2 regions of the Arthrobacter sp. NPDC058288 genome follow, and region 1 is predicted to be linked to the other one. Evidence: predicted binding sites of a transcription regulator. Region 1 holds the regulator's gene; the other holds the start of a gene.
The links. The regulator HrcA, encoded in region 1, represses chaperone genes, less so after heat shock. The targets are predictions, from matches to a motif close to TTNGCACTCGNNNNNNNCGAGTGCNAA.
Positions count from the first base shown of each region.

Region 2: groL (chaperonin GroEL) is a predicted target of HrcA. The motif match lies at 2,987-3,013, and genes of this name have one in related genera.

Region 1 is NZ_JBHVYH010000001.1:1,419,584-1,429,193, reverse strand. Features, by position in the region: gene ACFVWT_RS06830 (PhoH family protein) at 1-343, opposite strand, end outside; gene ACFVWT_RS06825 (GerMN domain-containing protein) at 718-1,680, shown strand; gene ACFVWT_RS06820 (16S rRNA (uracil(1498)-N(3))-methyltransferase) at 1,689-2,465, opposite strand; gene dnaJ (molecular chaperone DnaJ) at 2,468-3,595, opposite strand; gene hrcA (heat-inducible transcriptional repressor HrcA) at 3,687-4,700, opposite strand; gene ACFVWT_RS06805 (DUF3097 domain-containing protein) at 4,947-5,798, shown strand; gene ACFVWT_RS06800 (DUF4870 domain-containing protein) at 5,921-6,340, shown strand; gene hemW (radical SAM family heme chaperone HemW) at 6,408-7,637, opposite strand; gene lepA (translation elongation factor 4) at 7,674-9,527, opposite strand.
Region 2 is NZ_JBHVYH010000004.1:36,581-55,519, reverse strand. Features, by position in the region: gene ACFVWT_RS12890 (RNase H family protein) at 1-920, opposite strand, end outside; gene groL (chaperonin GroEL) at 1,167-2,804, opposite strand; gene ACFVWT_RS12880 (ABC transporter substrate-binding protein) at 3,100-4,398, opposite strand; gene ACFVWT_RS12875 (cold-shock protein) at 4,398-4,601, opposite strand; gene ACFVWT_RS12870 (LytR C-terminal domain-containing protein) at 4,770-5,408, opposite strand; gene ACFVWT_RS12865 (DUF3263 domain-containing protein) at 5,459-5,731, opposite strand; gene ACFVWT_RS12860 (uracil-DNA glycosylase) at 6,008-6,772, shown strand; gene ACFVWT_RS12855 (Ig-like domain-containing protein) at 6,820-12,885, opposite strand; gene ACFVWT_RS12850 (siderophore-interacting protein) at 13,011-13,850, shown strand; gene ACFVWT_RS12845 (threonine/serine exporter ThrE family protein) at 13,919-15,415, opposite strand; gene ACFVWT_RS12840 (lipid II:glycine glycyltransferase FemX) at 15,447-16,520, opposite strand; gene ACFVWT_RS12835 (DNA/RNA non-specific endonuclease) at 16,641-17,462, opposite strand; gene ACFVWT_RS12830 (TspO/MBR family protein) at 17,607-18,173, shown strand; gene ACFVWT_RS12825 (L-serine ammonia-lyase) at 18,206-18,939, opposite strand, start outside.

The DNA of each region.
Region 1 (9,610 bases):
GGCTCCGGAGCAGGGCTGCGAGCTGTTGGAGTACCGCGGGTGTGATGACGGTTCCCCGGTCAACAAGCCCGCGCACTTCGTGGAGCAACCGCATGATCCTGGGAACGTCGGCGGCGGGCCCGCTGATGGCCAACTCGTTGCCGCGGACGTGGAAGTCCACGGCCGGAAACTGTTCTTCGATGAAACGAAGCGCCTCATCGTGGCTGCCGAGGGACTGAACCATCTGTTCGGAGTTGTCAAAGATGACCACCTCCGTCCGGACACCTGGAAGACTATGGGGAAATTCACCTGTGGTGCGCTCTCCGGCGCTGAACCGGGGCCTTCCGTTTGTTGCTTCAGTCATGGTGCCGGCCTGCGGGCCTCTGGTCCCCTCCAGTTAGGAATATTGTCTCCCCGACCAGTCACTTCGCCGCCGCTGCTTCAGCAGCGGGCGCTGTGGCCGGCCGAGTCCTTTTATCTTACGCCAGTGCGCCGCCCGGGAGCCGCGGACGGTGGACGTACTCCGGCCGGATGAAACCGTTTCGTTGCGGGTTGACGTCATTAGGTATCAACTTCGTATCGGCCTCATATCGTTCCCGTTGCAGTTCGGCTGACCGTCCGCAAACGCCGTTGGCGGCCGCTCTCTCTATGTAATGCTGGAATCCGCCGGCTTGCGCCGGCCGGTAAACGACGTCACCGACAACGGTTGCAGGGACAGGGCGGGGTACCCGGAGCACTATGGAGATTTTGAATCCACGACGCCGGAAGGCAGCAGGAAGCGGGCGGACACGGTCCGCTGCGCTGCTGTTTGTGCTGCCCGCCGCCATGGTTCTCTCCGGCTGCGTCGCCACTCCCCAGCCTTCCGCGTCGAGCGCGGACAGCACGCCACGGTCAGTGACCGGGTCCGCCACCGCCGGTGTCCCCAGCACAAGCGCACCGCTGGAAACCACGCAGGCGTCCAACAAGGCACCGGTGTATTGGATCGGTCGCAGCAACGAGAACGTCTTCCTTTACCGTGAGTTCCGGGATGTCCCCGAACAGGAAAATCCCGTCACCAGGGCACTTCGCGCCATGATGTCGGACAAGCCCCTCGATCCCGACTTCTTCACTCCGTGGCAGGACCCGAAGAAGCTGGCCACCTCGATCTCCGGCAAAAATGTGATCACGGTGGACGTCTCGCCGGATGCCTTCAACAGCAACCTCGACGAGGATATGGCCAACCGTGCCATCCAGCAGCTGGTGTACACGGCAACGGCCGCCGGCGCCAGCTCGGGGCTGGTGGATTCGGGCCAGCAGATCCAGGTTGTCATCCTCGTTGACGGGCATACGGATTACCTGGCGTTCAACCACGTGCGGCTGGGCACGCCCACCCCCCGCAGTGCAGGCATGGTGGCCCCCGTCTGGATCATCGATCCGCAGGAAGGCGCGGGTGTCGCTGACGGCAGCGTCAAGATCAGCGGACGAAGCACGGTCCCCGGCGGAAAACTCCGGTGGAAGATCCTGAAGGTTGAAGGCAGCAGCGACAAGACGGCGTACCTGGGCGGCGAGGTCACGGCGTCGGCCGATCAGGCACAGTCAGGGCTTTTCTCGCTGAACGTCAACCTGGCGCCGGGAAACTATGAAGTCCGGGTGTCACAGATCGATCCGGGCAAGCCGGACCGGGAAATGAATGTGGATACCCGCGGTTTCAAGGTCGAATAGCTCCGCCGCTACCAGCGTCCGAGGATGTCGCTGGCGAGGACCGTGGCGGCCGGACCTGCCGTGGAGGACCTGAGCACGTGGTGCCCCAGCAGGGCCGTGACGGCACCTGCGCTGCAAAGTTTGGTAACCTCCCGCGGGCTGATTCCGCCCTCCGGGCCCACGATGAGGAGAATTTCGCGCGGCCCCCGACCGGGCGTCCCGCCGTCGCCATCGCGCCACGTCTCCAGCACTGTTCGAAGCGGCCGGACGGCATCCTCATGGAGAATGATGGCCAGGTCCGCTGCCGCAACCGCGGCCTGCAGCCCGGCACCGTCGACGGCGGCGCGGACCTCGGGAATCCAGGCCCGCCGCGCCTGTTTGGCCGCCGCGGTCACCACCGACTGCCACTTGGCGTGCGCCTTGGCGGCACGCTCGCCCTTCCAGCGGACAATGGACCGTTCCGACTGCCACGGGATGACGGCATCGATGCCCAGTTCGGTGGCGGTTTCAGCTGCCAGTTCGTCGCGGTCGCCTTTGGCAAGCGCCTGCACCAGGATCAGGCGAAGGTCCGGACGCTCCTCCGTTTCGAGAACCGAACACTCCACCGTCAATTCGCCCTGGCCGACGGCCGCGACAGTTCCGGTGAGCCTCTTGCCCGCGCCGTCGGCTATGTCAACGGACTCGCCCACGGCGATCCGCTTGACCGTGACCGCGTGCCGGGCCTCCGCACCCTGCAGGACGAAACGCGAACCGGGACCCTGCTGGTCCAGGGTTCCCGGGGACGCAAAAAAGACCGGGTTGCTCACTGCTACAGGTTACCGAACCGGTCCCGCAGCTTTGCGAAGACTCCGCCGCTGGCGGCAAGCTTCCCCTCGGTGTACTGCTCACCGCGCAGTTTGGCCAGCTGCCGCAGCAGGTCTTCCTGGGCGGCGTCAAGTTTCGCCGGGGTTTCGACCTGGAGGTGGACCTTCAGGTCGCCGCGGCCGTAGCCCCGGAGATGGGTGACGCCGAGTCCGCGCAGGGTGATGACCTCACCGGACTGGGTGCCGGCCTTGACATCGATTTCCTGCTGGCCGTCGAACGTGTCCAGGCTGAGCTCTGTGCCAAGGGCAGCGGCGGTCATCGGGATGTTCAGAGTGGCGTGCAGGTCGTCACCGTCACGCACGTACGTGGCATCGTTATTGACCCGGATCTCGACATACAGGTCGCCCGAGGGGCCGCCAGCGGGACCGGCCTCGCCCTGGCCGCCCAGCTGGATGCGGGTTCCGGTGGCCACGCCGGCGGGAACCTTGACCGTCAGCGAACGCCGGCTGCGGATGCGGCCCTGGCCGTTGCACTCGTTGCAGGGATCCTTGATGACGGTTCCGAAGCCTTCGCAGGAGCCGCACGGAGCGGCCGTCATGACCTGGCCCAGGATGGACCGAACGGCCCGCTGGACCTGGCCACTGCCGCCGCAGATGTCGCAGCGTTCAGGGTGGGCCCCGGGCTGGCAGCAGGATCCCTCGCAGGTGGGGCACGTGACAGCCGTGTCCACCTCAAGCTTCTTGTTGACGCCGAACACGGCGTCGCGAAGGTCTATGCGTACGCTAATGAGGGCGTCCTGCCCGCGGCGGACCCGCGAGGCCGGGCCGGACGAACCGCCGGCGCCGAAGAAGGTGTCGAAGATGTCCTGGAACGCAAAGCCCTGCCCCGAGTAGCCCGCGCCGCCAAAGCCGTTATCGGTGCCGTTCTCGTTGCCCGTGGTGTCGTAGACCCGGCGCTTCTGCGGGTCGGAAAGGACTTCGTAGGCGTGGGTGACAGCCTTGAAGCGGTCCGAGGCATCCTCACCGGGGTTCACATCCGGGTGCAGGGTGCGCGCAAGCTTTCGGTAGGCCTTCTTGATCTCTTCGCCCGTCGCTTCGGGTGAGACTCCAAGAACGTCGTAGTGGCTGCTCAAAGTTCGTATCTCTTCCTGGTTGTACTGCCTGTGGTGCTGCTGCGCCCCGGAAGCCGGGACGCGGAGGCCTGGTTGGCTGATGTTGAACCGGTCACGGTCCAAGGATCCTGGAAAGGTAGCGGGCCACGGCACGGACCGCGGCCATGGTGGTGGGATAGTCCATCCGGGTCGGGCCAAGCACGCCCACCTTGGCGCTGGAACCGGGGCCGTAGCCTGTGGCCACCACCGAGGCTTCCGCAAGTCCGTCGTAGGGGTTCTCCCGGCCGATGCTGACCGTGACCCCGCGGGGGTCCTGGGCCATTTCGCTGAGCAGCCGGAGCATGACCACCTGTTCCTCGAGCGCCTCAAGGACCGGACCGATGCTCAGCGGAAAGTCTACGTTTGACCGCGCGAGATTCGCCGTGCCGGCCATGACCATCCGCTCCTCGCGGGTGCTGCTGGCAAGGGCGTCCAGGCCACGGGCCAGCGCCTGGGCGGCATGCCTGCGTGACGGTTCACAACCGGCGACGACGGCGGGCAGCGCCTGCGGGAGCAGGCTCAAGGGTGTCCCCGCCAGGCTCTTCAGGAACCTGGCCCGGAGGCCGGCGAGGGCGTCGTCGCCGAGTTCCTGGCCGACGTCGATAACCCGCTGCTCGACCTTTCCGGTGTCGGCGATCAGTACGATCAGCACCTGACGCGGCGCCAGCAGCACAAACTCGATGTGCCGCACCATGGCCCGGCTGAGGTGCGGATACTGCACCACGGCCACCTGGTTGGTCAGCTGCGACAGCAGCCGCACGGTCCGCTCCAGGACATCGTCAAGGTCCTCTGACCCTTCCAGAAGCGTCTGGATGGCGCGGCGCTCGGCCTGCGACAGCGGCTTGACGGCGGATATCTGGTCGACGAACAGCCGGTAGCCCTTGTCCGTGGGGATCCGGCCGGCGCTGGTGTGCGGCGCCGTGATCAGGCCCTCGTCTTCCAACGCCGCCATGTCATTGCGGATGGTGGCACTGGAGACTCCGAGGTGGTGCCTCTCCACCAGTGCCTTGGAGCCCACGGGTTCGCGGGAATGGACGTAGTCCTCCACGATGGCCCGCAATACTTCAAGCTTGCGTGGCTCGCTCATTCTCCACCTCCGATCGGCTTTCCCGGGCCGCGTTCCGGCGTTGCGCCGGGGCACGGGTCCCGTCGTCCGTTAGCACTCGTCATGTCTAAGTGCTAACCAGTCTAATATGAGTCGCCGCGTTGTTAGCATTGGTACCGCTCCGGGCGAAACTCCGGCGCGGAACAGCACGTGTACATCCGTGAAGCCACGGACGCCCTGTTTCACTTCTCCTGTCTGATTTTTCTAGCGCAAGGCTGTGTCTATCCGATGTCGTACCAGAACTGGGGCCCGCAGGACATCACCGCGCCCCGGAAATCCGAGCTTCCCGAAGTGCCGGTTGAACGCGGCATGGTGCTGGAAGATGTGCAGTCAGGCTGGGTAGGCGCTGTTACGAGGGTGGAAAAATCCGGGGGCATGCATGTTGTTGCCCTGGAGGACCGGCGGGGCAAATCACGCACGTTCCGGCTCGGCTACGGGTTCCTCCTGGAGGGCGTGCCGATCCGGCTCATGCCCCCGGCGCCCCGGCCGCAGGCGGCCTCCGCCGGATCCGGCCGGACGGCCTCCGGTTCCGTGCGTGTTGCAGGGCAACGTGCACAGGTGGCCAAGGCCAGCCGCATCTGGGTGGAAGGCAAGCACGACGCCGAACTCGTGGAAAAAGTCTGGGGTGACGACCTCCGGGTGGAGGGCATCGTCGTCGAACCCTTGCACGGCATTGACGACCTCACTGCGGCGGTTGCCGCGTTCCGGCCCGGCCCCGGCCGACGGCTGGGGGTGCTGGTGGACCACCTGGTTGCCGACTCGAAGGAATCACGGATTGCCGATGCTGTGATGGCGTCCCCCGGCGCGGCCGGCAACGTGCTGATTGTGGGCCACCCCTACGTGGACGTGTGGCAGGCCATCCGGCCCGCTGTCCTCGGAATCGACGCGTGGCCGGTCATCCCCCGGGGCGTGGATTGGAAAACCGGCATCCTGACCGCCTTCGGCTGGCCGCATGAGACCAAGGAAGATATCGGCCTGGGCTGGCAAAAGCTCCTCGGGGCAGTCCGCAGCTATGCGGACCTGGAGCCGTCCCTGCTGGGCCGGGTGGAAGAGGTCATCGACTTCCTCACCGTGCCGTAGGCGCCTGTTGAACTCTCCGAATGCACTCCCGACCCAGTATTCTTGATACGGCGGTTGTTGCTGTTGAGGCAGTACCGCTTTTCCGGGAACCACCGCACCACTGCAATCCGAAGGACGACACCGTGGCAGAAGACGCACGTGAACAACGGGACACACAGGCCGGCCATGGCCAGCCCCAGTATCATGGCGTTCCCGCCAACGCCCTGCCGCTGACGGCCAACGAAGACCGGCAGTGGGCAACCCTCGCGCACTTCGGCGGCATTCTCGGGTGCGTTCCGTCGCTTTTGATCTACCTGATTTTCAAGGACCGCGGACCGTTCACCGCACAGGAATCAAAGGAAGCCTTGAACTTCACGCTGCCTCCCACGATCGCCGCCGTCATCTGTAACATCCTGGTGATGCTGCCGGTGGTGGGTAACATCTTCGCAGTGCTGGCCACGCTGATTTGGATCGCCGTGACGTGCTTCTCGGTGGCGGCCGGTATCCACGTGAACCGCGGTCAGCCGCACCGCTACGACTTCAACCTGCGCTGGATCAAGTAGGCGGCAGGGTCGCTCAACCCGCTGCGCCAGTTGACGGGCGGGTCCAGGTAATCGCCGGCTCCGCCGCCTAGTCGGGCAGGATTCTTCTGACCACGGCGTCGGCAAGGAGCCTGCCCTTCAGGGTGAGGACGAGCCTGCCCTTGAATGCCAGCGCGGGATCCACCAGGCCATCGGCAATCAGTCCGGCAACGGCGTGCCGCCCGGACTCCCCCAGCCCGGACAACTCGAGGCCCGTGCCCAGCCTGGCCTCAAGCATGACCCGCTCTATGTTCCGGGTTTCCGCATCGAGCGTTTCGCGGCCCGCCGCCGGCGACACACCGCCGGCCAGCCGCCCGGCGTAGGCTGTCGGGTGCTTCACGTTCCACCAGCGGACTCCGCCGACGTGGGAATGGGCCCCCGGCCCGATCCCCCACCAGTCATCCCCGCGCCAGTAGGCCAGGTTGTGCCGGCAGGCCTGTTCCGGCGTGCGTGACCAGTTGCTGACCTCATACCAGGCGAGGCCGGCGGCGGTGATGAGCTCGTCGGCCAGTTCGTACTTGGCCGCGTGGTCGTCGTCATCGATTCCGGGCACTTCACCGCGGCGGATCTGGGCGGCCAGTTTGGTGCCGTCCTCCACGATCAGGGCGTACGCACTGATGTGGTCCGGGCCGTAGGAGAGGGCTGTCTCAAGGGAGTACCGCCAGTCTGCCAGCGACTCCCCCGGCGTTCCGTAGATCAGGTCAAGGCTCACGGCGAGGCCGGCGTCCCTGGCCCACTGCACCACCTGCGGCACACGGCTGGGCGTGTGGGTGCGGTCGAGGACTTTCAGGACGTGCGGAACAGCCGACTGCATCCCGAAGGAAACCCGGGTGAAGCCGGCATCCGCCAGGAGCTGCAGCGACTCCGGTGTGACGGAGTCCGGGTTGGCTTCGGTGGTGACCTCGGCGCCAGGCTCCAGGCCCCACTGCGCTACCGCCGCGGTCAGGATGCGGGCCAGGTCCTCGGCGGGCAGCAGCGTTGGTGTGCCGCCGCCAAAAAAGACCGTGCCCAGCCGGCGTTCCGGCAGGCCGCTGCCTTGCAGCGCCTTGGCGGCAAACTCCACCTCAGCGATGGCCGTGGAGGCGTACGCGTCCTGGGACGCGCCGCCGCCGAGCTCTGTCGCGGTGTAGGTGTTGAAGTCGCAGTAACCGCAACGGACGGCACAAAAGGGAATGTGGACGTAGAGGCCGAATCGGCGCTGCCCGGCGCCGTCAGCGGCCTGCGCGGGCAGCAGGCCGTCCGACGGCGCGGGGTCGCCCAGGGGCAGGACGCTAGGCACGGGTGCGGCCTCCGGAGGTTAGGGCCACCATCATCACTACTTCTTGGCCTTGTCCTTGGATTCGTCCGTGGTGAGCGCTGCGATGAAGGCTTCCTGCGGGACCTCGACGCGGCCCACCATCTTCATGCGCTTCTTGCCTTCCTTCTGCTTTTCCAGCAGTTTGCGCTTTCGGGTGATGTCACCGCCGTAGCACTTGGCCAGGACGTCCTTGCGGATGGCGCGGATGCTTTCGCGGGCGATGATCCGGGAGCCGATCGCGGCCTGGATCGGCACCTCGAACTGCTGGCGGGGAATGAGTTCACGCAGCTTGCCCGTCATCATCACGCCGTAGGCATAGGCCTTGTCCCGGTGGGTGATGGCGCTGAAGGCGTCCACTTGTTCGCCCTGGAGCATGATGTCCACCTTGACAAGGTCGGCAACCTGGTCTCCGTCGGCCTTCCAGTCCAGCGAGCCGTAGCCGCGGGTCTTGGACTTGAGGATGTCGAAGAAATCGAAGACGATTTCGGCCAGTGGCAGGCGGTACCGGATTTCCACGCGGTCCTCGGAGAGGTAGTCCATGCCACCCATCACGCCGCGGCGGCTCTGGCACAGCTCCATGATGGCGCCGACAAACTCGTTCGGCGCCAGGATGGTGGCGGACACCATCGGCTCCCGGACTTCCGCGATTTTTCCGGTGGGGTATTCGCTGGGGTTCGTCACATGGACAACCCGCTTGTCTTCCAGGGTCACTTCGTATTCCACGTTGGGGGCGGTGGAAATCAGGTCCAGCTTGTATTCGCGTTCGAGCCGTTCACGGGTGATTTCCAAGTGAAGCAGCCCGAGGAAGCCGACACGGAAGCCGAAGCCCAGTGCGGCAGAGGTTTCCGGCTGGTAGACGAGCGCGGCGTCATTGAGCATCAGCTTCTCCAGCGCATCGCGGAGCACCGGGTAGTCCGTGCCGTCCAGAGGGTAGAGACCGGAGAACACCATGGGCTTGGCGTCCGCGTAGCCCGGGAGTGATTCGGAGGCAGGCTTGGCAAGGTTGGTGACGGTGTCGCCCACCTTGGACAGGCGCACGTCCTTCACACCCGTGATGAGATAGCCTACTTCGCCGACGCCCAGGCCCTTGGAGGGGGTGGGCTCCGGCGAGCTGACCCCGATCTCGAGGAGTTCGTGCGTGGCGCGGGTGGACATCATCTGGATGCGTTCGCGGGGGTGCAGCATGCCGTCCACCACACGCACGTACGTGACCACGCCGCGGTATGTGTCGTAGACCGAGTCGAAGATCATGGCGCGTGCAGGAGCGTCCGGGTCGCCCACGGGTGCCGGCAGATCGCGCACGATCTTGTCCAGCAGGACTTCGACGCCCATGCCCGTTTTTCCGGAGACGCGCAGGACCTCGTCGGGGTCCCCGCCGATCAGGTTGGCGAGTTCCTCGGCATACTTTTCGGGCTGGGCCGCGGGGAGGTCGATCTTGTTCAGGACCGGGATGATGGTGAGGTTGTTCTCCATCGCCAGGTACAGGTTCGCGAGGGTCTGCGCCTCGATGCCCTGGGCCGCGTCCACGAGGAGCACTGCACCTTCGCAGGCGGCCAGCGAACGGGAGACCTCGTAGGTGAAGTCGACGTGCCCGGGGGTGTCGATCATGTTCAACGCATAGCTGGTCCCGTCAACTTCCCAGGGCATGCGTACTGCCTGGGACTTGATGGTGATGCCGCGCTCACGTTCGATATCCATGCGGTCCAGATACTGGGCCTTCATGTCGCGGGACTGAACGACGCCGGTGTACTGCAACATGCGGTCGGCCAGAGTGGATTTACCGTGGTCAATGTGCGCAATGATGCAGAAGTTCCGGATGATGGCCGGATCTGTTGCGGCGGGCACCGGGGCGGTGCGGGCCATGGGAGACACGCAGGGTCCTTACTGTTGGCATTTCCGCGGCTGTGCTCAGGACGGCCGAAGCCGTCGCGGGACCTGCCGCACGTGAACTTATA
Region 2 (18,939 bases), on a different contig from region 1:
CGTTTTCCGTCGAGAACCCAGAGCGAACTGCGGAGCGACGATCCCTCCCGGCCCTTGCTGCGGTAGGTCAGAAGGACCGTTTCAGGGCCGATCCGCTCCGCGCCGATCATCTCCAGTTCAGCTGCACTGCCGGGGTTCTCTTCGAGCGACATCATCATTGAATCCCGCGTCCACAGCCTCCCGGAGCTGCCGATTTCCGTAAACTCCGGGTGGAGCAGCACGCCGGTCCGCCCGATGTCGGCGCGGGTATCCGGGTTAAGCAGCTCCCGTTCCAGCGCTTCAACAACGGCCTCGGGAGCTGCTTCCTGCCCGGCCGGCGCCGCGAACGGATCTGTCTCCAGCTCACTGAAGAGGTCCGGTTCGCTGAAAAGATCCGGCTGATTGCCGCTTCCAGGCGTCAAGGACTCCTGCACCGCCGGTGTTTTGGCTGCGGGGGCCGCAGAGGCGTCGTCGCCGCGGACGAACCCCGGCCCGGACCTCACGGCGATGCCCTGCTGATAGGCAGTCGCAGCAGCCCGCGCACGATCGTCCGCTGCCTCATTCAGATCGTGTCCGGCGTGGCCACGGACCCACTCGAAGCGGTATTTGCGCCCGCTCAGCGCCTGGTCGATTTCCCGCAGGATCTCCACGTTCAAGACCGGCTTGCCATCGGCCTTCCGCCAGCCCTTGCGTTTCCAGCCGGGCATCCACTTGGTAACCGAGTTGATGACATATTGACTGTCACACAGAATATGCAGCTCCTCCTCGGGAAGGTGCGCAGTGCACCGGAAGAGGTCCAGCACGGCCATCAGCTCGCCCTGGTTGTTTGTGCCGTGCGGCCAGCCGCCAGCCCGCCAGCAGTCGTCATTCACGTACCAGGCCCAACCAGCGGGACCGGGATTTCCTAAAGCCGAACCGTCGGCTGCTGCAGTAATCGTCACCGCACTATCCTGCCAGACCGGCCCGACAATGTGGTTCCTGCGCTTCCCCGTGGCGGACCAATGAAGCCCCCTATGATCGCACGTCACCTTCGGCCGCCGCGGAGGAGTTCACGAAGGAAGCCGAAGGGATGCTGGCGACGGCCCGCAAATAGTCCACCACCACTTCAGTCCCCGTGAAAAGCAAAGTGCGGCCCCCTCGAAGCGAGGGGGCCGCACTTAGTTGCTGCGTCAGGGACGTCGGGCAGGTTAGAAACCGCCCATGCCGCCCATGCCGCCCATGTCGTCGCCGCCACCCATGGCCGGAGCGTTCTTCTCCGGCTTGTCGGCCACTACGGCTTCGGTGGTGAGGAAGAGGCCCGCGATGGAAGCAGCGTTCTGCAGGGCAGAGCGCGTTACCTTGACGGGGTCGTTGATGCCGGCAGCCAGCAGGTCGACGTACTGTCCGGTTGCGGCGTTCAGGCCGTGACCTGCGGGCAGGCCGCGGACCTTGTCCACAACAACGCCCGGCTCGAGGCCGGCGTTGAATGCAATCTGCTTCAGCGGCGCGTCAATGGCAACGCGGACGATGTTGGCGCCCGTTGCTTCGTCGCCTTCGAGCTGCAGGTTGGCGAACGCCTTGGCGCCGGCCTGGATCAAGGCCACGCCACCACCGGCAACGATGCCTTCTTCAACAGCAGCCTTCGCGTTGCGGACAGCGTCCTCAATGCGGTGCTTGCGCTCCTTGAGCTCAACTTCGGTAGCGGCACCGGCCTTGATGACTGCAACGCCGCCAGCCAGCTTGGCCAGGCGCTCCTGCAGCTTCTCGCGGTCGTAGTCGGAATCGGAGTTCTCGATCTCGGAACGGATCTGGGAGACGCGACCGGCGATCTGGTCGGCGTCGCCTGCACCCTCGACGATAGTGGTCTCGTCCTTGGTGACAACGACCTTGCGTGCCTTGCCCAGGAGTTCGAGGCCGGCGGTCTCAAGCTTGAGGCCGACTTCCTCGGAGATGACCTGGCCACCCGTGAGGATGGCGATGTCAGCAAGCTGCGCCTTGCGGCGGTCGCCGAAGCCCGGAGCCTTGACGGCGACAGACTTGAAAGTGCCACGGATCTTGTTAACGATCAGGGTGGCCAGGGCTTCGCCCTCGATGTCTTCGGCGATGATCAGCAGCGGCTTGTTGGACTGCATGACCTTTTCGAGGACAGCAACCAGTTCCTTGACGTTGGAGATCTTGGAGTTGACGATCAGGATGTACGGGTCTTCGAGGACCGTTTCCTGGCGCTCAGCGTCGGTGACGAAGTAAGCGGAGATGTAGCCCTTGTCGAAGCGCATGCCTTCGGTGAGCTCAAGCTCGAGTCCGAAGGTGTTGGACTCCTCGACGGTGATGACACCTTCCTTGCCGACCTTGTCCAGCGCCTCAGCGATGAGCGCGCCGATTTCGTCGTCACCGGCGGAGATGGATGCCGTAGCGGCGATCTCTTCCTTGGTTTCGATTTCCTTGGCAGACGCCAGCAGTTCGGCGGTGACGGCTTCAACAGCCTTCTCGATACCGCGTTTCAGGGACAACGGATCAGCGCCGGCCGCGACGTTGCGCAGGCCTTCCTTGACCAGGGCCTGTGCGAGCACGGTCGCCGTGGTGGTGCCGTCGCCAGCGACGTCATCCGTCTTCTTGGCAACTTCCTTGACCAGCTCGGCGCCGATCTTCTCGTAGGGATCGTCCAGCTCGATCTCCTTGGCGATGGAAACACCATCGTTGGTGATCGTGGGGGCGCCCCACTTCTTTTCGAGGACGACGTTGCGTCCACGCGGGCCGAGGGTGACCTTGACGGCGTCGGCGAGGATGTTCAGGCCCCGCTCAAGACCGCGGCGTGCCTCTTCATCAAATGCAATGATCTTGGCCATAACGGCAGTAGTCCTTTCGGGACAGTCGTTAAGAATGAACCTTCACTGCGGTGCCCGCGACGGACGATCCTTCACCGACGGCCTCTGTATGCCGCGCGGATGGGATCTCACCCCAGCAAGGTATTTCTTTCGCTCCTTGTCCTTCCCGCTCTCTCCGCAGCCGGCCGGAACCGGGCGTTGATTTAGCAGTCAGTCCGTGGGAGTGCTAAGTCAATAATTAGCACTCCCCCGGGGAGAGTGCAAGCAGAGATTGCGCTGAAAGGCCCTCCTGCGGCCCGTACTACGCTAGGAGCGATCAGCCGCCGGCGCGGGCTGCAGTTTCGGTTCCACTCATCCGGGCTCTGTTATCCGCGGAATACGTGAACACCATGTAGTTGGCGGTGGTGACGTCGCCGTTGAAATCGAAGCCGATCGGCCCGGATTCGCCGTCGTAATCCGCGCGCTTACCGGCCCTCATGGCATCCCCGCATTCTTTGTAGCTCCTGCAGGGTTCACCCGTTTCCGAGCCCTGCTGCCCGGAAACCGCGATCAGCTTCGCGGCGACGGATGATCCGGCGTCGTCCTGGGCTGCTGCCGCGGCGATGGCGGCCAGGTTCACGGCGTCGTAAGTTTCCGCTGCGAAGGTCATGTCTTTGAGCCCTGGATCAACCGCAACCAGTTCGCCTTGGAAGTGCGCCGAAGGGAAGACACCCGGCAGGATCCCGCGGGCGCCCTCAAGCGCTTTGGATCCGAGCGCCGAGCCGTACTGTCTAATCGCTCCGTCACTGAGAACCAGCTTGCTGCCAGCCAGCCCCGCGTTGTTGAGTTCCGCGATTGCGCCCTGGGCTCCGGCCCGGGCCACCAGAATGACCGAATCCGGCCCTGCGGCCTTGGTGGCAGCTGCCGCCTGTTGTGCCTGGCCGGCGGTGAACGCAGCCTCCGCCACCGTTCCAAGACCGGCAGCTTTCGCTGCCGCCGCAACGGCCACAGAGACATCCTTGCCGTACATCCCGTCCTCGTGGATGATCGCTATTGTCCGGGCACCGCTGTCCTTGGCCAGTTTCACCAGCACTGACGCCTGGGCCGTGTCTGCCGCCGACGTACGGAAGTAGTATCCGCCGCTCCGGTACCGGGTGAGGCCGTGCGCTGCATTCGCCGGCGAGATGATGGCCACTTTGGCCCGAGACAGGACGTCGATTGCCTCCGGGGCGCGGCTCGAGTCAGTGGGACCGATGACTACATCCGCCTTGGCCGCCACCAGTTCCTTGGCCCGGGAGGTGGTGTCCTCGCCGATCTTTTCGGGAAGCAGTTCCACCGGCCGACCCTTGTGGCCCCCTGCTGCATTGATCTCCTGGACCGCCAGCTTGGCTGCGGCGAGCTGTGCGGAGTTGAGGAAGGACTGCTTTCCGGTGTTGTCCAGCAGCAGGCCTATCCGCAGGGTGCCATCGCCGCCGGCGTCGACTGCATCAACACGCGCGTTGCCGGTCTGGCCCGAGCAGCCGGCCAGCACGAGCGCCGTTGCCGCCGCAAGAGCCGCTGTTGCGGCGAACCGCGGCCGGGCGGGTCCGGGCCGGGCAGGGGCGCTGGTGCCATGCATTGCCGCGGCGGGTGGCATCAGGCCGTCCGGACGTTCTCGGCCTGGGGACCCTTCTCGCCTTCGCCTACCTCGAATTGCACTCGCTGCCCTTCGTCCAGGGCACGGTAGCCTTCCCCCTCGATGGCCGACCAATGGACGAAGACGTCGTCTCCGGAGCTGTCAACGGTGATGAAGCCATAGCCTTTTTCGGCGTTGAACCATTTGACGGTTCCCAATGCCATGTTGCCCACACTTTCCGGTTGCTCTGTGTCCGGCCCACGTCACTGTGCGCCGTCGGGACGGTCCGCGTTGAGGCGCGGCATCCGGAATCACTCTAGCCATTGCCGTTTGCCGGGTGCAGGCCCCGCCCCTGTGAGCCCCTAATAGTTATTCAGGCGTAACCGAAATTCTTACTGGAACCCCGGCCCGAGAACCACAACCACAGGCAACTGGAACTCGGCGGAGTCCACCAGCGACGGGATGTTCAGGAGCTCCCCCAGGGCCTCCGCGTTCGCTTTCTGCCCGGGCCCGCTGTAGTAGATCACGGAGGACTGCTGCGGCATTCCGCCCCAGTTGCCCACAGGTCCCAGCGTCCAGCCGTCACCGGCGACGGTGCTGCTCACTCGGGCGGCGAGCCCCGAAGTAGCGGTCCCGTTGTAGACGGCCACGGCCTGGGTCTTGTCAACAGCCGGCGCATCGGCGAAGGGAGAGCTGTTGGCAGCAGGCGTCTCACTGGCGGAAGGAGCCGAGGTCGGCTGAGACGTGGCCCCAGCGACAGGAGATGCTGTGCCCTGCGGAGCCTCGGTGGTAGGGGAAGCCGAGGGGCTGACCAACGCGGACCCGGCAGCCATCAGCGGGCTGCCGGCAGGCGCAAATCCGAGCTTGGGCAGGAACAGGAAAGCAACCAGTCCGATGGCCAGCGCCGCCACACCGACCGCCAGGATCGGTCCCAGACGGTGCCGGGAAGCCTCGGAGGCGACCCTGTGGACGCCCTGTCGTGAGGAGGCCTCAGGGACCCTGTCGAATTCGTCCCGAGCATATTTGGTCATGGTAAAACGATGTCCTTGTTGGTTCTTGCTGATTGCCCGGCCCCGGACGCCTAAGCGTCAGAGCCCAATCGGCGCGCCGTGCGTGCCCGTTGGCGTGACGTACGTAGTCTACGCAATCTCTTTACCAACATGGGGTCATGTGCCAGGGCGTCCTCGGTGTCAATGAGCGTGTTGAGGATCTGGTAGTAGTGCGTGGCGGAGAGGTCGAACAGCTCACGAATGGCTTGTTCCTTGGCTCCTGCGTACTTCCACCACTGCCGTTCCAGGGCCAGCATCTGCTGGTCCCGCTCGCTCAGCCGTGAGCCCGGCTGAGGAGCCTGCATGATGTCCGCCTCGGACGCCGCCTCGCTGCCGGTGTCCGCAAGTGACAGGTCATCGCGCACTGGTTCGGCCACGGCAAAATCCTCCACTTGATCGGTCAAAGTCTCTTTCCATGGTACGGGCGAATAACACGCCTGTCATTTACGCAGTGTGACGCCGGTGTAAGGAGGCTGACGGCCGCGTTCACCGGCTCCTGCGCCCGTTCCTCACGCAACAACGGAGCCTACGTGAATGGACCCGCCAGCCTCCTGCAAGTCCGGCACTGCGACAATGGACTCGTGTTTGATTCTGAAGCCTTGTTCGAGCTGGAGCCTGCCGTGGAGGCTGGGGGGTTTGCCGAGATGGCACACCTGCCGCTGGAGCACCTGATGGCTGGGGACTGGGCCGCGGCGCTGGCTCCCGTGGAGACGGAGCTGCGGAGCGTACTGGAGTACCTTGCTGCCGAAATGGCGGCCGGGCACCAGGTGCTGCCGTCGCCGTCGAACGTCCTGCGTGCCTTTCAACGGCCGCTGGCCGCGGTCAAGGTCCTGATCGTCGGCCAGGACCCCTACCCGACCCCGGGCCATCCGATCGGGTTGTCCTTCGCGGTGGAAGGGCACACCAGGCCCATTCCCCGCAGCCTCGCGAACATCTACAAGGAACTCGAATCCGACCTCGGCCTTCCGGCCCGCGTCCACGGGGACCTCACGCGCTGGGCGGACCAGGGCGTGCTCCTGCTGAACCGTGTCCTTACGGTCCGCGCGGGGGCGGCGGGATCGCACCGGGGCAAAGGCTGGGAACCGATCACGACGGCGGCAATCGCCGCCGTCGCCGGGCGCCGCGCCGCCGGCGGGACGGCAGCGCCCCTCGTAACGCTACTGTGGGGCAAGGATGCCGAGGGCGTCCGCCCGCTGCTTGGAGACACTCCGGTCCTTGCCAGCGCCCATCCCAGCCCGTTGTCGGCCGCGCGGGGATTCTTTGGGTCCAGGCCGTTCAGCAAGGCAAACGAACTCCTCAAGGCCCAGGGGTCGGAGCCCGTGGACTGGGAACTTCCCGTGATCTGACCTTCACCCGGACCTGGACAGCTTGATCCGACCCCGATCCCTATGCATCACGAAGGGCACGTCTGGGCCTGGGCACTGAACGTCTGGCCCGCCACCCTCAGGTTCCTGGCCGCGGAATATGTGCTCCCGACCGCCCAGAGGTTGGCCGGGGCGCCACGGAAGGTGTAACCCGCGGCGGCAATGGAACAGTTGATGGACACCCGCGTGCCGTTGACAATCCAATCTCCGCCTGCCGCAAGGCAGTCCACCCGGTTGTCGGCCGGTCCTCCGTCGCGGCTGGTCCAGGCGCAGAGTCCCCCGAATTCACCGTTGACCGCGAAACTCACGTTTTGGTACGTCCGGCCGCCTGCCTGCAGGACATCACTGCGGTGGCCTTCGCTGTCAAGGGTCGTGATGAACACTTGGACGTTCTGGTCGGGCTTGTCACCGGCCAAGATCTCACCTCCGCCGGCGGGAAGGGTTCCGGATGGGCCGTCACGCCCCTCGTCGGGATACCGGCTGGTCCACTCAAAGCCCGCAACCGGCCGGCCGTTTGCTGCCGGGGGCGTCACCACGGTCCGCACCTGGGACGTCCCGTAGTGGAACCCGTCGGTGATCGCCTGTAACGGCTTGCCGAAGGGCGCCACGGGGTTGGCGTCGGAAAAGGGTCCCGGGTAGGACTGGCCGTCCACGATGTTCGTCGCCCGGACACCGATGGTGTACGTGCCGTTGTTCGCAAGGCCTGGAATGACCTTGCTGGCCGGAACTACGGCAACCTGGCCGCCGTTGACACGATACTCGTACACGGTTTCCCCGGCCGCGGCGCCGCCGGTGGTGCCCGGGCCGCTGAAAGTCAACTGGGCACTGTTGTCCAACGGATCCGCCCGGAGCCCGTCCACCGGGCCCGGTGCGCCCACCGCCCGGCGGGCGTCCGAGCGCGGGCTTGCGGCCGAGTATCCCGCCTTGTTCCGCGCGGCCACCGTGAACGTGTAGCCGGTGTCCGAATTCCCCACGCTGAAAGCAGCGCTCGTCCGGTTTCCAGGTACCACCTGGGTAGCGGCCGCCGAGCCTGCATGGGCGGACACCACCGTGTACTCGGTTACTGCGTCGCCGTTGCCCTCCGGGGCTGACCAATTGACTTGGATCACCGAGCTCGCTGCCCCGGAAGTGGCAAGGGTTGTAGTGGGCGTCGCTGGAACAGCCGGGACGCCGGCGGGTGTTTCCGCAGCCGAGAACGGGCTCCAGTCCGAGGGCTCCGGCGCCTTGTTTTTGGCGCGCAGTTGCACCCGGTACGACGTTCCATTGGCGAGGCCGCTCCACGTAAAGCTCAGGCCGGGGCCGGCGGAACGGACCGTCTGGCCGGAGGGCGGAGCCGGTGACAGCTGCAGTTCATATTCGCTGATTGCAGACCCTGTACTGGTGGCGGCAGGCCAGCTGATGGAGAGCTGCTTGTCGCCGAACGCCAGCGTGGGAGCCTGCGGAGCCTCAGGACGCTGGTCAGGGCGTGCCGGAGCTGAAGGGTCCGAAGCCGGCGAGTCACCGATGCCATTCACGGCAACCACGGAAAAGACATACTCGACGTCGTTGGTCAGGCCGTCTACCGTGCACGTGTTCGTCGGGCACATTTTGCTGACTCCCGCAGTGGTCGTAACCCTGTAGCCGGTGATCGGGGAACCATTGGCGGGTGGCGGCGTCCAGTTCAGGACCACTGTCCGGTCCCGGACCTCGGTCGCTACCGGGGTGCCGGGCTTGCCCGGCTTCGCCTTAACCGTCAAGCGGATACGGCCGTCGGCCTCCCGCTGCGGGTCGCCGGTCTTGTCTTGGATCCGATACCTGACCACCATGGTTCCCACGAAGGTTTCAGACGGCCTCACATCGACGGTTCCGCCGGCCACTGTGGCGCTGCCGTCACCCGTCTCAACGACCGCACGGAGAAGCTTGAGGCCGCTATCGGGGAACGGGTCCACGTCATTGGCGAGGACATCTATGTTCCGGTTCTCACCCGCCCGGGCCTCTGCAATCACATCGTCGTTTGCCACCGGCAGCGGACGCAACGAGGGGGTAGGCAACAGCTCCACTGTCCCTTGGGACGAGAGCCCGCGGGGGTCAGCAACCGAGACGGCAACGCGGCTGCCCTCGGCCGCGGATTCACCGCCGGCAGTGACTTTGAGTGAGCTTCCATCAATGGTGGCCGTGACGCCGTTGGGAAGGGGAGGAACCAGGGAGAACTTCAGCTTGCCTTGATCTGCTTCGTCCGGATCACCGCCGAGTTCGGCCAGGTCAACCACGGATTCTTCACCCCGGACGACGTTGGCCTTGCTTGAGGAGAAGACCGGAGGATGGTTGCGGTCAGGATCGGGAAGCACTTTGATGCCGATCGTGAGAACTGCGGTCAGTGTGTCCGGAGCGTCCACGGGGCCGTCCGCCACCTCGAAGGTCAGGGACGCCGGGCCGGCATAGTCGTCGGCCGAGGTGAAGAGCAGCGTGTCCTCGTCCTGGACCAGGGGGCTCCCGCTGCCAGCCACCGCCGATACACGCGAATCAACCGTGATGCGGGGTGCACGGTCCTTCCTTGTCAGGACGAGGCTGTCCAGATCGACGGTCAACACCTTGCCGCTCACCACCTCCAACGGTGTGCTGTCCTTCAGCGCGGGCCGTTGCTCCGACGTTCCGGGCACGCGGATGAACGCTGTCGCCCCGAGCCCGTCCGGGTCGGTGACGGTGTAGGGAATGATCCTGGCCTTCGGCGACAGCGTAACGTTGACGCTTCCGTTGGGGCGCACCGATACACCGGTCTCTTCCGCGCCGGTTGTGATCCGCAGATCCGAGCTCACGCCGTCGGGATCTTCATCATTTTTGAGAACCGGTACGTCCACAGCGGTCTTGCCCAACGTCTCTGCAAAGGACACCCTGTCGTCCCGGGCGACGGGAGCCTTTCGGGGCGCGTCCGTCCGGACGTTCACTTTCAGGGTTCCCGTCGCCGTTCCGCCGCGGCCGTCTGAAATCTTGTAGCGGAGGACGACGGCGGATGCTTCTGCCGGCGTCGTGAACCTCACCCGGCCGTCCCCGGTGGACGCCCCGAGGGCAGCATCCGCCTCGATCCCGTCGCGCACCAGGGAAACCGGATCGCCGTCGGGGTCCGCGTCATTCATCAGAACGTTCACTGCCACGTTTCGGCCAGGCAGGAGCGTAACGGCGTCGTCACCTGCAACGGGCTGCTGGTTGGATCCGGAGGCCAGCCCGATCCCGACCGCGACCGTGGCGGTATTGCGGACACCGAAAGTATCCTGCACCACGTAGCTGAAGGTGTCCTGCCCTGAGGCCTTGGCAGCTGCCGTGTATTCAAGGTAGGTCGTCCCGACCACCACCGTTCCCTGTGCGGGGGCTTTGTCCAGTCCGATCAGCTCAACAGAGTCTCCATCCGGGTCGACGCCCTCCAGCGGGACCTGGATGCGCGTGGTGCTCCCGGCAATGGTGCGGGCCGTCAAGTTGTGGGGCTCCGGACGGGAATTCTGGTCTTCCCCGCCGCCCTTGATCCGGATGGTGACCTGTGCGGAGGACTCCTGTCCATCGGGGCCCGCCACCACATAGATCGCGTGCACGGTTTTGGGGGCAGGGCCGGCTTTGAAACGGAGTACGTCGCCGGAGACCCCCAGCATGCCGTCCGCAGGATCAATAGTTTGGGCCAGCTTGGGGTTAAGCGTCAGCTCCGCACCGTCCGGGTGCACGTCGTTCGCCAGGACGTGGACGGCGGCGACGTCATTCGCCCGCACGGTGATCTCATCGGGCAGTGCCCGCGGCGGGCGCAACGTTGCCGGTGCCGGGACAGGCTGGACCGTCACTTCGCCCACTGCCGTCTCCCGGCCGTTGGACACGGTATACGAAAAGGTCGTGGGTGCCGTGGCGCCACGGGCATCGGTTACCCTCAGGACACTGTGGTCCAGGATAGCCACCGACAGCGGCGAACCCGGCGGGACCGTCACCGACTGGATCACCATCACTCCGCCGGCGGGGTCGATGTCGTTGGCGAGTGCGTCAACGAGGGTCTGGCCGCCCTGCGGGAGCCGTGCCACGTCACGGACAGCGATCGGGGCGCCGCTGGACGCTCCATTGGTGGCGTCGATTCGGACCAGGCCCAGTTGGCTGGCCGGCCCGTTGGTCACCTGGTAGGTGACGTAATAGGTTCCGGCCGATGCTGCATTAAAAACAAATGTTCCGGCGTCAAAATGGGGCGTCACCCTTGCCGTTGACGGGCCGTCCACGCGGGCAAGGCGCAGCGACGCCCCGGCAGGGTCCAGGTCGTTTTCCAGGGGCGAGACCACCACGTCCTGGCCGGCGACCACGCTGATGTGGTCCGGGTTAGCCACCGGGGGAAGCGTTCCCCGGGGGCGGACATCCACCGTGATTTTTCCTTCAGCCTCGGCCTGGCCATCCGAGACCCGGAGGATGACCGTCTTTTGCCCCGTCGACGTGCCGATGTCTTGGAACTGCAGCAGTCCGTCGGCGCGGGCCTGGACCTGATCGCTTCCGTTGTCGGCAGTTGCGGACCGCAGGAAGAGGTCGTCCCCGTCCGGGTCGGCCCAGTCCGCCAGGACATTCTGGCTGATCGACTTACCTTGCTCAAGAAGGATCACCGTTTTCCGTTTCTGCGTCGGCGGCCCGTTTTCAGAGGCCTGACGCACCCGCACAGTGACTTTAGCCTGCGCGCTCTTCCCCCGGCCGTCCTCGACCTGGTAGCCAAACGTTGACGTTCCGGATGCTTCGGCCGGCACTGCGAGCTGCATTGCCGAGCCGTTATAGATAGGCGTTACCTGCCCGTTGCCGGGTCCGGGACCGAGAACGGTCATGGTCAGCAGGTCCCCGTCGGGATCGGAATCATTGTCAAGTGGCGTCAATAGCGTCGTCTTACCCGGCCGTACGCCGAATTCGTCATCCTGCGCGTTGGGTTTACGGTTTTCCTGGGTCCTGTCCGGAAGCTGGGTCAGCGGATTTTGGTCCGCGGCGTCTTCCTTCTCTTCTTCCGACTTGTTCGGCGGCGTCTGAAGATCCTGCCAGTTGTTGACCAGCTGCATTTCCTTCTGAACAAGCCAGACGTTGCCGCCGTTGGTGTCGTTGAGGACTACAAGGCTGCGGTTCACGCGGAAGACGAGTTCCGATTTCTTATCTGCCCCGGGGATGCCGGAGCGCTTGTCATAGGCGTCGTCCTCGCAGTCACGGACATACAGGGCCGCCTTGTGCCAGGCGGAATGCACACACCCGTCGAGCTGCACCGGCTTGGCCGGAAGGCCGCCGTCCGCTACCTGCTGGGAGCTGGCCGGGTCACCGTTAAGTGGCTGCTTGAACAGGCCTCCGGGCGTCGCCACGGCCACAAATCCACTGTCTGCGCCGGAATGCTGCAGAAGGGCCCCTTTGCCTCCGGGCACCACAGCCGTCCTGCCGCCGGGGAGATACACCGTACCCGTGTCCCCGTCCAGAAGCACCGGCCGGGATCCAACGGTGGTCAGCTGCAAGTCCTTGGCGGCCGAGAAGTCGGCAAAAGCGACCTTTTCGGTTTTGCCAGGATTTCCGTCCGGGTTGACGACTATCCGTGTGACTTCGCGGGCCCCGGAGTCAGCGACGTAGGCCGCTCCGTCAGCCCCGATCATGGCAACCAGGTTTTTGGCTCCGGTCACCACCGGTTCGGACTCCGTGGTGAAGCCGGCCACGCTCCCCGCGGAAGCGACCCATGCCTCGCCGGAGCCGGTGTCGCTCAGAACGTATGACCCCTGCCCGGCGGAAGCCCGCACGCCCGCAGGAAGTTCGAGGGGGGTTTCCAACCGCATGGCTGCAGGGTCTACCGGTGTTAGCGTGGCGCCGTCGTCAATGAAGACTTCCCCGGCGTGCTGGACCACATCGAAGCCGGTGCCCGGCGGGGTGACGCCACCGTCCAGAGCTTGCGAAGGATAATTCAGCCGGGCAGTCATGGAGAGGGTCTTGTTCGTGACCCACACGCCGCCGTCGTTGAGGTCGACATCAGCGGACTCGACGCCCGGGTAAAGGATGGCTGCTGCAGCGAGGAACGCGGCAATGGCGGAGAAACCGGTGGCCTGAACAACCTTGCCGCGCTTCGAGAATAGTGTTCCGGACAAAGGCATGGCTGTGTATCCCCCAGGTTTGCAAAGCGCGGCTACCCAATTAGACCAACAACTGCAGTAATGTAGCCAACCCGGCGAGGTTGGCCAAAAGGTCCAGGGCCGCACCTTAGCCTAGGCTTACTTCCATGACTTCCGTTCCTGCTGCCACGCCAGCCAGCCGAAAATCGCGGCCCCAAACGACCCTCACGGTCCTGCGGCGCGAGGAACTTTCGCCGCACATGGTGCGGATCGTGGCCGGCGGCGAAGGCTTCGCCAGCTATGTGAACAACGATTACATCGACAGATACGTAAAGATTGTCTTCCCGCAGCCCGGCATCGAGTACCCGATTCCGCTCGACCTTTGGGCCATCCGGGAAACCATGCCACGCGAGCAATGGCCGTACACCCGGACCTACACCGTTCGTTGGGTGGACGAAGCCGCCCGCGAACTGGCCATCGATTTCGTGATCCACGGTGACGAGGGCCTGGCGGGCCCCTGGGCGGCGAAAGCAAAGCCCGGCGACCCCCTGGTGTTCACTGGCCCCGGCGGCGGCTACAACCCGGACCCCGCAGCCGACTGGCACCTCTTCGCCGGTGACGAGGCCGCCCTGCCTGCCATTGCCGCCGCAATCGAGTCGCTGCCGCGGGAAGCCCGCGGAATTGCGTTCCTGGAAGTGGACAGTCTCGCCGAAGTCCAGCCCATCAAATCCCCCGCCGGACTCCAGATCCACTGGCTGCCGCGGAACGGCGTCGCAGCAGGCAGTAGCGAACTTCTCGTCAGCGCGGTACGGGATGCCGAGTGGCCCGGCGGACGGGTGCAGGTCTTCGCCCACGGCGAGCGGGGCTATATGAAGTCCCTCCGCGAGGTGCTCTACCGGGAGCGCGGCCTGGAGCGCGCGCAGGTGTCGCTGTCCGGTTACTGGGCCAAGGGCCGGGTGGAGGACGATTTCCAGGCCGAAAAGAAGCTCCCCATCGGCCAGATCTAAGAGGCCCGCACCCGGCAGGTCCGGATCCGGCCAATCCGGATCCGGCCTATCCGGTGCCGGATGGCAGGCTAGCGGCGCCGGGCGCGGCGGCGTTCGTTGCTGGCCAGGCTTCGGGTGAGCGGACGGGCCAGAGTGTCACCGAGGACGATTCCGGCTGCCACCCCCAGTACAATCGCACCGGCATTCAGCATGCCCCCGGCGCCCATCAGGATTTCCGATTCTTCAATGGTCAAGACATACATGGAGCGGAATATAGTCAGGCCCGGCAAGAGGATGAGGGCCGCAGGAACAGCCACCACCAGCTGCGGGGCGCCCATCTTCAGTGCGATGACCCGTGCCAGCAGGCCGATGACCACCGCTGCCACTGCCGGGGAGAACCTGGCACCCATGCCGATCAGGTCCGCACCGAGGAGAACAAGATAGCCCACCACACCGACGGCGGCGGTGGGCAGGAGCAGCTTCCACGCGGTTTGTTCCGTGATGCCGATGGCTACCACTGCGATGGCCACCAGGACGATGAGCGCCCACAACGGATACGCTGGCGGGAATGTCTCCGTGACATCGATTTCCTCCATGCCCATCATGGTGCCGAAGACGAAAGCCACCGAGATCCCAGCGACGAGTGCACCGAAGGTCAGCATGGTGGACAGGAATCTGCCCGCAGCGGTCACGGGGAAGCCGTTGATGGCGTCCTGCACTGACGAGACAAGCCGGCCGGTGGGCAGGAGCAGCAGGATTCCGCCCACCACGACGATCGCGGGCGCAATTTGTATGCCCACGGGGCTGCCGAACCGCCAGAGCAGCAGGGCGATGAACGTCACCAAAAATGCACAGGATGCCGTGGTGAAGAAGTCGGGCACCCGCCAGCGGCCCAGTTGCCGGGCGAGCAGGCTGACCAGGAGGTTCGAACCGAATGCCACAGCTGAAGCACCCGGCCCGCCGCCCAGCACTCCCACGAAGACGGCAGCGAACACGCCGAAGGCCACGGTGACCATCCAGCGCGGAAACGGCTTGGAGCTGCGGATGATTTCGTCCAGCCGTCGGACTGCTTCATCCCTGCCGACGCCGCCGGCCACGATGTCCGTAACCAGCTGGTGCACCTTTGCCAGGCCCGCATAGTTGTTCGTCCAGGACCGCACCACCCTGAGCAGGGAAATGGGGGTCTGGTCCTTGGGTGCGTAGTTAATGGCAACCGACTGGTTGGTGATGTCCACTTCGATGTGCTTCAGGCCCAGTGCCGCCGTGATCGCGATGATGCTGGTTTCCACTTCCAAGGCACCGGCGCCGTACCGGAACATGGACTCGGCCAGATGGAGCGCAAAATCGATGGTTTTGCGCGCAGAAGTATCCACTCCCCCCACCTGGATCATGGGGTTGGCGTATGGGCTGCCCGCGAGCCGGTCCACAATGCTCATGGGTGCGGTGGGCGGGTTTTCGCCCTGGACCAGCCTGCGAAGCATGCGTTTGGCGGCGGCGTTCTGCCGTACCTGCGACGCCGTGAGAGGTTGGGTCGGGGGCAGTTCCGCCGCGGGTGGCCTGCGGCGACCGTCGGGTGCTTTGGTCATTGCGGCCTCCTCATGGGCTTCACAAAGGGATTTAGTAGAACTGCTGGCCTGTCCGCCTGGTGTACAGCTGGCGCGCCACGCGTTCGCCGGCGGCCATCCAGGCCTTGTATTTCAGCGGGCTGAGCACCTGGTCGTAGCAGCCTACGAAGTCGGTGACAGTCTTGCTAAAGCTGGTCTTGAACAGCCCCAGTCCGTGGAACGGGTTGGAGGTGTCCTTGAGTTTGTCGCTCGGAGGGGTGCCACAGAAGTCATATTCCGTGCAACCGAGTTCCTTGACCTGGTTGATGGCCGTCCACTGCACCAGGTGGGAGTCGCCGTACTGGTTGCGCTTCTGGAGCGAGCCGCCATCCTTGTACGTCCCCTTCCGGCCGTAGTTGATCACAAAGGCGCCAACGGAGGGAACGCCGTTCTCGTAGACGAACAGGAGCCGACCCTGCCCGCGGTTGATGAAGTTGGTCCAGAACTGCCGGTAGTACTCGTATTCACGGACCCTGACCTGTGACTTCGCTTCCACCGTGGTGGTCATGAGCGCGTACATGGCCCGGAAATTCTCCTCCGAGGGCTCGACGTTGTGGACTTCCACGCCCTCCCGGATGGCCCGGCGCACAGCGTTGCGTCCCCTGGAGTGCAGGTTCCGCAACAACTGATTCTCCTCCGGTGCGATGTCCAGCAAAGCGGTGGAGTCATTGGGTTGCAGGTTGTGCGTCTTGACCAGGCCCGCGCCCTCGATCACCCGTTGTGCGTCCTCGGAATCGATGATGTCCGGCTCAATCTTGATGGCAAAGACGCCCAGCTTTGCGCGCTTCACGAATTCCGCGTTCGCGGCCGCGATGCCCGGGATATCCTCCACTGCGGCAACGTCCGGCCCCTTGATGAGGTACCACAGCTTGCCCAGCACAGGAAAGGACTTCTCCAGCACCAGGTTGTAGCTCGTGTAGTCCGCGGTTTCGTAGACCAGGTGGAGGGGCTTCCAGCCAAAGTGTTGTTTGACCTCGGCGAAGGCCTCGGACTGAAGCAGGTTTCCGCCGTTCGGGTTCGCGATGACGTGGTTGTCCCAGTTGGCGACCTCCTCGGCGGAGGCAAAGCGGGCGGTGAATTCTCGCAAGTGCGCGGTGTCCAATCTTTGCGGTCGGTGCTTCGGCTGCATGCCGGGCATGCAAGCCACAAGTCTATCGGCCCTCCCTAGGAGGACGTTGACCGGCGGACTCCCTCGCGTCGTCCGGGTTCAGAGCCGGATCTGCTCAATGGACTTGAGCCGCACGGCCAGGGGCTCCTTGCCCAAGGCACGTTGGCTCTTGGCGAGCCGGTCCGCATTTTCGAGCCGGGACAGGCTCAGCCCGGTCAATTCGGCGATCCGGGAGACGGGGACCTGAAAGGTGCGGAAGGGGCCCAGCGGCGGGGGTTCATCGGCCAGGAGCCGTTCCCGGATTTCCTTCTTGAGTTCCACTTTCCCCAGCAGCGGGGACTGGTCCAGCAGGAATCCGGCAGCAGCGAGTTTTCCGTCCATGGTCCAGGCCGCGATCTTCCAGAACATCCGGGGAATCTGCACTCCCCGGTAGGGCAAGTCGTCCTCCTCGAACACCGGTCCCGTGAACACGCTCAGCTTGGCGTCGTTGAGGTCTGCGTGGTTGAGCACATGATCCTCCAGCCCCACCCACAGTTCCTTGCCTTGGTTGAAGTCGTCAATCTGGGGCGCGGCATTCGTAAAAACGAAGGTGTCCTGGTTGGCTGCCTTGGCCGTCGTCTCATCCCCCCACACCGGATCCAGCCGCCGCACTAGGTGCCCGCGGTCAAAGGCGTTGTTCTTGTAAACCTCCGGACCCGCCTGCAGCTCTTTCGGGACCCGGGCATCGAAGTGCCAGGTTCCCTCGCGGCCCAGCGGGACCAGCTCGCGTCCATGAATATTGACGCCGACGACGGCGGCCAGCTTCCGCGCGGTGCGGAGCCGGACCGAAAAGTGAATGTAGTCAAGCAAAACCGTTGCTGCCGACGGACTGGGCAGCTCAAGGCGTGCCCGCAGAAAGTCCCGGTCATATCCCCCAGTCATAGCTACATAGTGGCACTACAGCCTCAGGGTGAACAGAGCAGGCGAGCAACGATTGCGACCAGCCCTGGATGACGCATTCGGCCGCTGGCTGGCCTGGCGCGGGAACGACTTGACTCAACATGCCGTACTGGCAAGGGTTGAACTATGAAGGCGTCTCACGAACAGCCCATGGCCGGATCCGCCGATGCCGGATCTGCCGATGGCGCCCGTCCCGTCAGCCGCAGCACAGGCGCGCAGCTGCTCGGGCTGGCTGTTTTCCTGGGTGCCTCCGCACTGGTCGCCTGGCTGGGCGCTTTCGCCACCCTGGGCAACGTGGACGGCTGGTACGCCACAGCGGACAAGGCCCCGTGGTCCCCGCCCAATTGGGTCTTCGGTCCGGTCTGGACACTGCTGTACACAGCAATGGCCGTTGCCGCGTGGCTCGTCTGGCGTCGCCCCGGACAGCGCACTGGCCCCGCCCTGAGGGCGTACGGGATCCAGCTGGGCTTGAACCTGCTGTGGACGCCGGCGTTCTTCGGGCTCTACCCGGCGATGGGCACGGCGTCGCTCTGGCTGGGGCTTTCGATCATCATCGCCCTGATCGTCGCCGTGACGGTCACGGTCCTGCGTTTCGGCCCGATCAACCGGGCAGCCGGCCTGCTGCTGCTGCCCTACATTTCCTGGCTGGTTTTCGCTAGCAGCCTGAACTGGTGGGCGGCCTTGCACAACTAGCTCCCGGGGGACCCGACTACCGGACTACTGACTTAGCATTCGACGACGTTGACGGCGAGGCCGCCCATCGCGGTTTCCTTGTATTTGGAGGACATGTCCCTGCCGGTTTCGCGCATGGTCACGATCACCTCGTCCAGGGACACCCGGTGCGTGCCGTCACCCCAGAGCGCCATCTTCGCGGCGTTGATGGCCTTCGCCGCCGCGATCGCGTTCCGCTCAATGCACGGGATCTGCACCAGCCCGCCGATCGGATCACACGTCAGCCCCAGGTTGTGCTCCATCGCGATCTCCGCGGCATTCTCCACCTGCTGCGGCGTCCCGCCCATGACTTCGGCCAGGCCCGCGGCCGCCATCGACGACGCCGACCCCACCTCACCCTGGCAGCCCACCTCAGCCCCCGAAATGGAGGCCTGCTCCTTGTAGAGCACCCCGATAGCCGCGGCGGTCAGCAGGAACTTCACCACCACATCATCCCGGTCCTGCTGCGTGGCCACATCCATCCCCGGCGCGAAATGCAGCGCGTAATACAACACCGCCGGGATGATCCCGGCCGCCCCGTTCGTCGGAGCCGTCACCACCCGCCCGCCCGAGGCGTTCTCCTCGTTCACCGCCAGCGCGATCAGGTTCACCCACTCCTGCCAATACTTCGGATCCCGGTAGTCCGGGTCCTGGGAATCCTGGTCCCGGGCCTCCTTCACCAAACGCTCATGCCAGTCCGGCGCCCGACGGCGGACCTTCAGTCCCCCGGGCAGCAACCCCTCCCGCT